DNA from 4 places in the Serratia sarumanii genome. Region 1 is predicted to be linked to each of the others. Evidence: predicted binding sites of a transcription regulator. Region 1 holds the regulator's gene; each other region holds the start of a gene.
What was found. The regulator LexA, encoded in region 1, represses DNA repair genes until DNA is damaged. The targets are predictions, from matches to a motif close to TNCTGTATGTACATACAGNA.

Region 1 (2,203 bases):
GTGGCCTTCGCGGCCCGGCGAGCGGCCGAACATCACCGAAACCGGCAGCATCTGAATGTCGAGATCCGGATTGCTGCGATGCAGATCCAGATAGTCGTGGAACAGCTTTACCGACTCTTCTTTCGGGGTGTAATAGCGGAACACGCGCGGGCCGTCGTGAATGAACACGTAGCTCGGCAGCACGGTGCCGTCGATCTCCAGCGAGTTGAGCGGATCGGGCAGATCCTGCGCCAGGCACTGGGTGCGCAGCGTCAGCAAATCCGCCTTGGAATTGTAAGGTAAAACATACAAAATCGGCCGTGAGGGATCCAACCCTAGCTCGGTAACCGGATCTGAAGGGATGACCTTACTTCTTACCAACAATTTAAGTGGTAAATTCAATATTTTATAATAAATTTTACGCCAACCTGACATAACAACGTGAAGCCTCTTGTTAGCAATGCGCCGCAAGCATACCAGAAACCGGGTAGCAGATCTGTGGTGTTCGAAAACCGAGAGCCGTCAGCGCGGACTGTTCTAGACTCTTTTTATTATGACCGACCTCTGAGAAAGGCACGAAAACATGGCAAACCAAGCAACCGGACTGACCCGCATCATCAAGGCCGCCGGCTATTCCTATAAAGGGCTTTCCGCCGCCTGGCAGCACGAAGCGGCGTTCCGCCAGGAACTGGTGGTCACCCTCCTGGCTATCATACTGGCTGTCTGGCTGGATGTGGGTGCGATAGCGCGCATTTTATTGATCGGATCGGTAGCGCTGGTGATGATCGTCGAGATCCTGAACAGCGCGATCGAGGCGGTGGTGGATCGCATCGGCAGCGAACATCACGAGCTGTCCGGCCGAGCCAAGGACATGGGATCGGCGGCGGTGTCGCTGGCGATCGTGCTGGCGCTGTTCGTTTGGGGCACGGTCTTATGGCAGCACTTCGGCTGACGAAAAGCGCCTACTGACTGATTTTTATTTAATCTTCGGTTCCCAATCCGCGCTTACCTGTATATACTCACAGCAAGACTGTATAAACAAACAGGGGGCGGAATGAAAGCACTAACTACCAGACAGCAAGAGGTCTACGACCTGATTCGCGAGCACATTTCGCAAACGGGCATGCCGCCAACGCGTGCCGAGATCGCGATGCGTCTGGGGTTCCGTTCGCCTAACGCCGCCGAAGAACACCTGAAGGCGCTGGCACGCAAAGGCGTGATCGAAATCGTCTCCGGTGCTTCGCGCGGTATCCGCCTGCTGATGGAAGAAGAAGAGGGTCTGCCGCTGATCGGCCGCGTCGCCGCCGGCGAGCCGCTGCTGGCGCAGCAGCACATCGAAGGGCACTACCAGGTGGATCCTTCCCTGTTTAAACCGAGCGCCGATTTCCTGCTGCGGGTGAACGGCATGTCGATGCGCGACATCGGCATTCTGGATGGCGATCTGCTGGCGGTGCACAAAACGCAAGACGTGCGCAATGGCCAGGTCGTGGTGGCGCGCATCGAAGACGAAGTGACGGTCAAGCGCCTGAAAAAGCACGGCAACGTGGTTGAACTGCTGCCAGAGAACAACGAATTCCAACCTATCGTGGTCGATCTGCGTCAGCAGAATTTCACTATCGAAGGGCTGGCGGTCGGCGTGATCCGCAACGGCGACTGGATTTAATCGTCGCACCCTCAGTGCCGCCTCCTTGTATCAATCGCCCCTGTTCTGGGGCGTTTTTGTTTCTGACCTTGCCATTCGCCACCGCTACGGGAACTTCTCATCATGCGCTTGATTTCCGCCTTTACCAGCGACACCGATAAAGCTCTGTGGCGCCTGGCCCTGCCGATGATTTTCTCCAATATTACCGTGCCGCTGCTCGGGCTGGTGGACACCGCGGTGATCGGCCACCTCGACAGCCCGATCTATCTGGGGGGCGTCGCGATCGGCGCGGTGGCGACCAGCTTCCTGTTCATGCTGCTGTTGTTCCTGCGCATGAGCACCACCGGCCTGGCGGCGCAGGCGCTGGGGGCACAGAACCCGCAGGCGCTGGCGCGCGCCTTTATGCAACCGCTGCTGTTGGCGCTGCTGGCCGGAGCGGCGATCGTCCTGCTGCGTTATCCGCTGATCGAACTGGCGCTGCGGATCGTCGGTGGCGATGGCGAAGTGCTGGAACAGGCGCGGCGTTTTCTTGAGATCCGCTGGCTCAGCGCCCCGGCGGCGCTGGCCAATCTGGTGCTGCTG
Region 2 (2,203 bases), 1.8 Mb from region 1:
GCGGAAGCCGTACTCCACCAGCGTTTCCTTGCGCGCGCGGTCGCCCTTGAACATCGCGCCGATCTGCGGAATGGTGACGTGGGATTCGTCGACCACCAGCAGGCCGTCCGCCGGCAGGTAGTCGAACAGCGTCGGCGGCGGCTCGCCCTCGGCGCGCCCGGACAGGTAGCGCGAGTAGTTTTCGATGCCCGAGCAGTAGCCCAGCTCGTTCATCATCTCCAGATCGAACTGGGTGCGCTGCGTCAGGCGCTGCTCTTCCAGCAGCTTGTTGTTGGCCAGCAGCACCTTGCGGCGGTCCGCCAGATCGACCTTGATCTCTTCCATCGCTTGCATGATCCGCTCGCGCGGCGTCACGTAGTGCGATTTCGGGTAGATGGTAAAGCGCGGCACCACCTGCTCGATCTGCCCGGTCAGCGGATCGAACAGCGACAGCCGCTCCACTTCTTCGTCGAACAGCTCGACGCGCAGCGCCAGCTCGTCCGACTCCGCCGGGTAAATGTCGATCACCTCGCCGCGCACGCGGAAGGTAGCGCGCTGGAAGGCCTGATCGTTGCGGGAATATTGCAGCTCCGCCAGGCGGCGCAAAATGGATCGCTGATCGATGATCATCCCCTGGGTCAGGTGCAGCATCATCTTCAGGTAAAGATCCGGATCGCCCAGGCCGTAGATCGCCGACACCGACGCCACCACCACCACGTCGCGCCGCTCCAGCAGCGCCTTGGTGGCGGAAAGGCGCATCTGCTCGATGTGCTCGTTCACCGAAGCGTCTTTTTCAATGAAGGTATCGGAGCTGGGCACGTAGGCTTCCGGCTGGTAGTAGTCGTAGTAGGAGACGAAGTATTCCACCGCATTCTCCGGGAAAAACTCTTTCATCTCGCCGTACAGCTGCGCCGCCAGCGTCTTGTTCGGCGCCAGCACCATGGTCGGCCGATTCAGATCGGCTATCACGTTGGCGATGGTGAATGTCTTGCCCGAACCGGTGACCCCCAGCAACGTCTGGTGCGCCAGGCCGTCTTCCAGCCCCTCTTCCAGCTTGCGGATGGCTTCCGGCTGATCGCCGGCCGGTTTGAACTCTGAATGCAGTTTGAAAAGTTTACTCATTGCTCGGCTACCCTGTGGAGATGCGCGCGCTCAGGCGGCCAGCCGACTCTGCGCCGGGCATGGCCCCTAATTATGGAAAGTGTCGGCGATTTGCGCCAGTGCCCATGATACTGGATATAAAACCAGCTTCAAGCGGATTCGTCGCTGCGCCCGATGCCGCGGCAACGCCGTTGCACCGTGGCGTTACAGTCCGGTGACATTTTTATTGTCAATAACAGATTTATCCCCAGAACTTGCCGCGAATTAACTTATTGATAGCACCGCGTCGAAAAATCATACATAGAGACCTGATCAATACCCTCGCGTCTTGATTTTAATTAAATTATTGATAATTAATTACTTTAATAAAAAGACGAGAATGCGGGCAAAGCGAACAGAACCCGCGTCCGCTCTCGCTTTACAGCGTTTTTCTAAATCTAATACACAAGGTTATCCACAGGAATAGTGGATAACTCTCACCGCCCCGCCCGGGGCGGGAGTTACAGAAAGAAAGCTTTTCGCCCTTTACACTGGCCAAAATGCCTTTTTTAGTTATTTTTTCATAAAAATATCGCTTTGTTTATGCCGATTAATACTAAAAATCCCCATTGCCAAAATCGCATTGGCTCCTTTCACGTGGATCGCTCTTGACGGCGGCGCAATGCCTTGCACCATGCCCACACCGAACAGCACCACAAGAGTGCAAAAAACGTCCGGGTTAACTTGCCCGCGTATTTTCAGGCCGTCACGGCAGCGCGCGTCAGGCCTGACGTGCGGTTAACAAGGCGATAACAATCCCCCGTTTTCACCCGGCGGCAAAAATTGGCCTGGGAGTTGCTTTGTCTTCCTGCGTATAAATGCGGTGCGGCAGCATGATGCGCTGCCGGCCGCGAAGTTTCACCGCCGCGGCGTTATCGCCCGTAAAAACGCAAGAACGACACCAAGTCGTCACAAGCGTCGTTTTTAACGACATATTGACTGTCATTCCGTCCACCGCAGACCTGGCTCTGGCTCCTCGGACGGACGGCATTTTGTTCCAGACATTGCCACACTCGGGAAATTCGCCGCTCATGCGGCCTTTGCAGCCCCCGCCAACGAGTGAAACGAGCGTCTATGAGGAGAA
Region 3 (2,203 bases), 2.3 Mb from region 1:
TGACCGAGGCCGGCGCAGCCGGCGCCACCGTTACCGACGGCGCCTGAGCGGCGATCGGCGCTGCAACGGGCTCGTGGATCGCTGCCTTCACCGCCGGTGCAGGCGAAGCCGCCGGCGCGATTGGCGCGGCGGCGGCTTCAACCTCACCATCGTCGGCTCGCAGGCCGCTGAGCAACGGATCGGCGGCGTCTTCCGCCGCCTCTTTGGCGCTTTCGGTGACCGAAGGCGCAGAGAACAACACGTCGTCATCGGCGGCCGCGGCTCCGGCGGCGGTCGCGGCAACCGCTGCGGCGGCGCCCTTCCCTGCCTGCTCAGGCTCGTCGTCAACGTAACGCTCGTCATCCTCGAAATAACGCGCTTCGCGACGCGAACGGTTGGTCATGAAGGTCGCGACGCCCAGCACCGCCCCGCCGATCTTCTCGGCGATCACCAGCCAGGACCAGCCGGTAAACAGCGTCAGCCCCGCCGCCCACACGCACAGCAGCGCCAGCGTGGCGCCGATGCCGTTGAACCATGGCAACATGGCGTTGCTCAGCAGGCTGCCGATCACGCCGCCGGAAGCGAAGTAATAGAGATCGTCAACGTTCAGCGCCGCCAGCCCACAGGAGGTAAGCACTAACGCCAGGGTGCCGATCAGGCGCAGGGAGAGCGCGAAATAGTCGACGTAGTCTCTGTTGGCCCGTTGGCGATAGGCCGCCCAGCACAGGACCAGCATGATCGGTGGTATCGCGTAGGCGAGCACCCCGAAGGTGAAGAACAGCGTGTCGGCCAACCAGGCCCCAACACCGCCGCCCAAGTTGTGAATCGGCTCATGCCACGCGGTCTGCGACCAGCTTGGGTCAGACGGGTTGAAACTGACCAGCGCAGCCATGAGGTAAACGGCAAAAATCGCTACCACGATAAGCACAGCCTCCAGCAAACGCCGGCCACTGCTGAGTCTTTTCAGGGTAACTTCTTTATCTTCTGTATATTCCTGGCTCAAGAAAGGCTCTCCAGGTTCCTGTTAGCTGACATAGCAACAGCGCCGAGAAGCTTCCCCGGCGCCGAAACTGTATGAATAAACAGGAGTGTAACCAATTTAATCAGGTTTTGCACCTGCACCTTACCGTGTTTTGATAACCAGACGGTTACTCTGTTTCACTTCTTCCATCACTACGTAGGTACGGGTGTCGTTGACCCCCGGCAAACGCAGCAAGGTTTCGCCCAGCAGTTTACGGTAAGCCGACATGTCCGGTACGCGGGTTTTCAACAGGTAGTCGAAATCACCGGAAACCAGATGACACTCCTGAATCTCTTCAAGCTTCTGCACTGCCGAGTTGAATTGCTCAAACACATCTGGCGCGCCGCGGTTCAGCGTGATCTCCACGAAAACCAGCAGTGACGCATCCAGATAATGCGGGTTAAGCAATGCGGTATAGCCATGAATGAAACCCTGGCGCTCGAGACGGCGCACGCGTTCCAAACATGGTGTCGGGGATAACCCCACGCGCTTCGAAAGCTCGACGTTCGAAATACGCCCATCCTTCTGCAGCTCATTCAGGATGTTGCGGTCGATACGGTCAAGATCTTTACCCGGGCGTTTCTTGTTGTCTGCCATTATTATTGTCTCTCTTATTTTCTTCCGTGCACTTGCCACACCCTAGCCAACGTCAATGTGTAAGGGTTCGTTCCAAGCGAAGACCCGATGCCTGTCATATGCTTCTTCACTACCATCATTCCACGCCGCGCAGCCTGTCTGTCCAACCCCACGCGGCGCCGGTAACGACGTTAAGGTCGAGAAAAAATCAGCAAACGCTTGCGCGCCCTGCTCCGCACATCCACCGCGCATTGCCGCCTCGCGGCGCAAATACGTACGATTTGCTGGTGTTACGGGGATAATTTCTTCTTCCTATGATGTTTTCGCAAATGCGCAGCGGATTGTCAAAGTAAAAGAAGCAAAATCAGAACAACGTACCGTCACGAAAAGTCTGCATCCCATTTTTGGTTATGAATCGCTGGCAGATAAACCCCGGCAGGGAGCGGCCTAAGTCGCAGAATGCGCCGTTTTTGCGCGCTTGGCGATTCGGCAGCCTAATGCGACTTTGATAAGGTAAATTTCTGCGTTCGGCGTACGATTTGCCGACAGCGGGTGCATTAATAGGCGACAACTATCATACAAATCGTTAACAACGTCGCCCGGCGCTTTTTTTACTGCGTCATTTTC
Region 4 (2,203 bases), 1.4 Mb from region 1:
CCCCACCAGCCGCACGCCGCGCCCTTCGCGCCGCTCGCGCCACGCCTGCCGCGCCACCTCCAGCAAATCCTGCCGGTTCAGCACCGGGAACACGTGCTCCTGGGTGGTTTGCTGAAAATCCTGAAACTTCAGCTTCACGCCCTGCCGGGCGATGTGCAGATCCGGCTTCACCTTGCGCAGCCGCATCTCCAGCTCGGGATAGAGTTTGTCGATAATCAGCGTTTCGCAATCTTCCCAGTCGTGAATGTCTTCCGCCAGCGTGCGCTCCACCCCCACCGATTTGCGCAGCCGCTCAGGAGAGATTTCGCGCCGATCGATGCCCTGACACCGCTCCCACAGCACCCGGCCGAACTTGCCGAAGCGCTTGAGCAGCTGCGCCAAATCGTATTGCTGCACGTCGGCGCAGGTGATAAGCCCCACCTCTTCCAGGCGCTTGGCGGTCACCTTGCCGACGCCGGGGATCTTGCTGAGCGGCAGCTGCTGCAAAAACGCCGGCACCTGCGCCGGCGTGATCACGTACTGCCCGTTCGGCTTGTTCATCTCGGAGGCGATTTTGGCGAGAAACTTGATAGGCGCGACGCCGGCCGACGCGGTGAGGTTCAGCTCGTCGGCGATCGCCTGGCGGATCTCCTGGGCGATCAGCGTCGCCGAACCGTTGCATTGCGGGCTGTCGGTCACGTCGAGGTAGGCCTCGTCGAGCGACAGCGGCTCGATCAGCGGGGTATAGCGGGCGAAGATTTCACGGATATGCAGCGAGGCCTCTTTGTAAGCCGCTATGCGCCCCGGCAGCAAGGTAAGGTGCGGGCACAGCTTGAGCGCCATCGCCGTGGACATGGCGCTGTGCACGCCGTAGCGCCGCGCCGGGTAGTTGGCGGTACTGATCACCCCGCGCCGATCGGCGCTGCCGCCAATCGCCAGCGGGATATCGCGCAGGCTGGGATCGTCGCGCATTTCCACCGCCGCGAAGAAACAGTCCATATCGACATGAATGATTTTACGCATCGCACCCTCCAGTAACACTGTATAAGTATACAGTCAGATACCGAAAGCTCAAGGCCGCAGGGTTCGACGAAAGCGCCGTTTCCGCCAGATATTTCCGCGTTGTTAAAAAAGCTTAATTTTTCAATAGTATGATTTCCGCCATCCCGTGCGGCTCACCACAACGACAACGAAAAGGTACCCTACATGATCAGATTTTCTCATTTGCTGCTGGCTTCCGCGCTGTCGCTGAGCGCGCTGGCGGCCAGCGCCGCCGCCGGTCACGCGCCGGCGATCGTCGCCCACCGCGGCGGCACCGCCGATGCGCCGGAAAACACCCGCATCGCCATCGAAACCGCGTTGAAAAACGGCGCCGACGCCATCTGGATCACCCTGCAAGAATCCAAAGACGGCGTCATCGTGCTGTATCGCCCTTCGGATCTGAAAACGTTGACCAACCGACAGGGCCCGGTCTCTGCCTATACCGCCGCGCAGCTGGCCGAGATCGACGCCGGCTGGGCTTTCGCCAAGGGGGATGCGCACCCGTTCCGCGGCCAGGGCCTCGGCATTCCGCGGCTGGATGAGGTGTTGAAGGCCTTTCCGCGCGTGACTTTCTATCTGGACATCAAATCCCCGGACGCCGATCCGGCGCAGTTTGGCCGGGCGCTGCTGGCGACGCTGGAAAGCACCGACAGCCTGAACCGCATCCGCGTCTACTCCACCGACGCCAAATACCTGCAGGCGCTGCCGCCGGCCATCCCGCGCTTCGAAAGCCGCGACGAGACCCGCACGCTGCTGGCCAACGTCACCATGGCGCACCAGTGCGACGTCAAACCGGACAACCGCCAGCCGCGCTGGTACGGGCTGGAGCTGAAGCGCGAGGTGGAAGTGGTGGAGAAATATACCCTCGGCGAAGGGCGTTCGAAGGCGTTTCTGACCTGGGATAAAGAGTCGATGGACTGTTTCCGCTCGCAGGGCCCGGCGCACATCATCCTGTTCGGCGTCAACTCGCCGCAGGATTATCAGCAGGCGCTGGCGCTGGGCGCCGACGGCGTGATGGTCAACTCACCGGCCGAGGCAAAAAGCTTCCGCAAGGCGAAATAAATCATCGGCCAAGGGCATAAGGCGGTTCGACAAACCCACCTTATGCCCCCGGCTTTAAACATCCGTTAGTGAGCAGGAACCACCTGGATGATGCCATTTTCATTGCGTACACTAAACCCTG

Region 2: uvrB (excinuclease ABC subunit UvrB) is a predicted target of LexA. The motif match lies at 1,210-1,229, and genes of this name have one in related genera.
Region 3: SSARUM_RS08225 (DNA translocase FtsK 4TM domain-containing protein) is a predicted target of LexA. The motif match lies at 1,048-1,067, and genes of this name have one in related genera.
Region 4: dinB (DNA polymerase IV) is a predicted target of LexA. The motif match lies at 1,018-1,037, and genes of this name have one in related genera.

What each region holds. Positions count from the first base shown of each region.
Region 1 covers NZ_CP124750.1:4,558,700-4,560,902, reverse strand. Annotated here, with positions in the region: gene plsB (glycerol-3-phosphate 1-O-acyltransferase PlsB) at 1-414, opposite strand, end outside; gene SSARUM_RS21615 (diacylglycerol kinase) at 563-931, shown strand; gene lexA (transcriptional repressor LexA) at 1,034-1,642, shown strand; gene dinF (MATE family efflux transporter DinF) at 1,745-2,203, shown strand, end outside.
Region 2 covers NZ_CP124750.1:1,300,695-1,302,897, reverse strand. Annotated here, with positions in the region: gene uvrB (excinuclease ABC subunit UvrB) at 1-1,101, opposite strand, end outside; gene SSARUM_RS06165 (hypothetical protein) at 1,886-2,065, opposite strand.
Region 3 covers NZ_CP124750.1:1,726,632-1,728,834, reverse strand. Annotated here, with positions in the region: gene SSARUM_RS08225 (DNA translocase FtsK 4TM domain-containing protein) at 1-982, opposite strand, end outside; gene lrp (leucine-responsive transcriptional regulator Lrp) at 1,103-1,597, opposite strand.
Region 4 covers NZ_CP124750.1:908,887-911,089, reverse strand. Annotated here, with positions in the region: gene dinB (DNA polymerase IV) at 1-1,002, opposite strand, end outside; gene SSARUM_RS04215 (glycerophosphodiester phosphodiesterase family protein) at 1,186-2,082, shown strand; gene SSARUM_RS04210 (putative T6SS immunity periplasmic lipoprotein) at 2,148-2,203, opposite strand, start outside.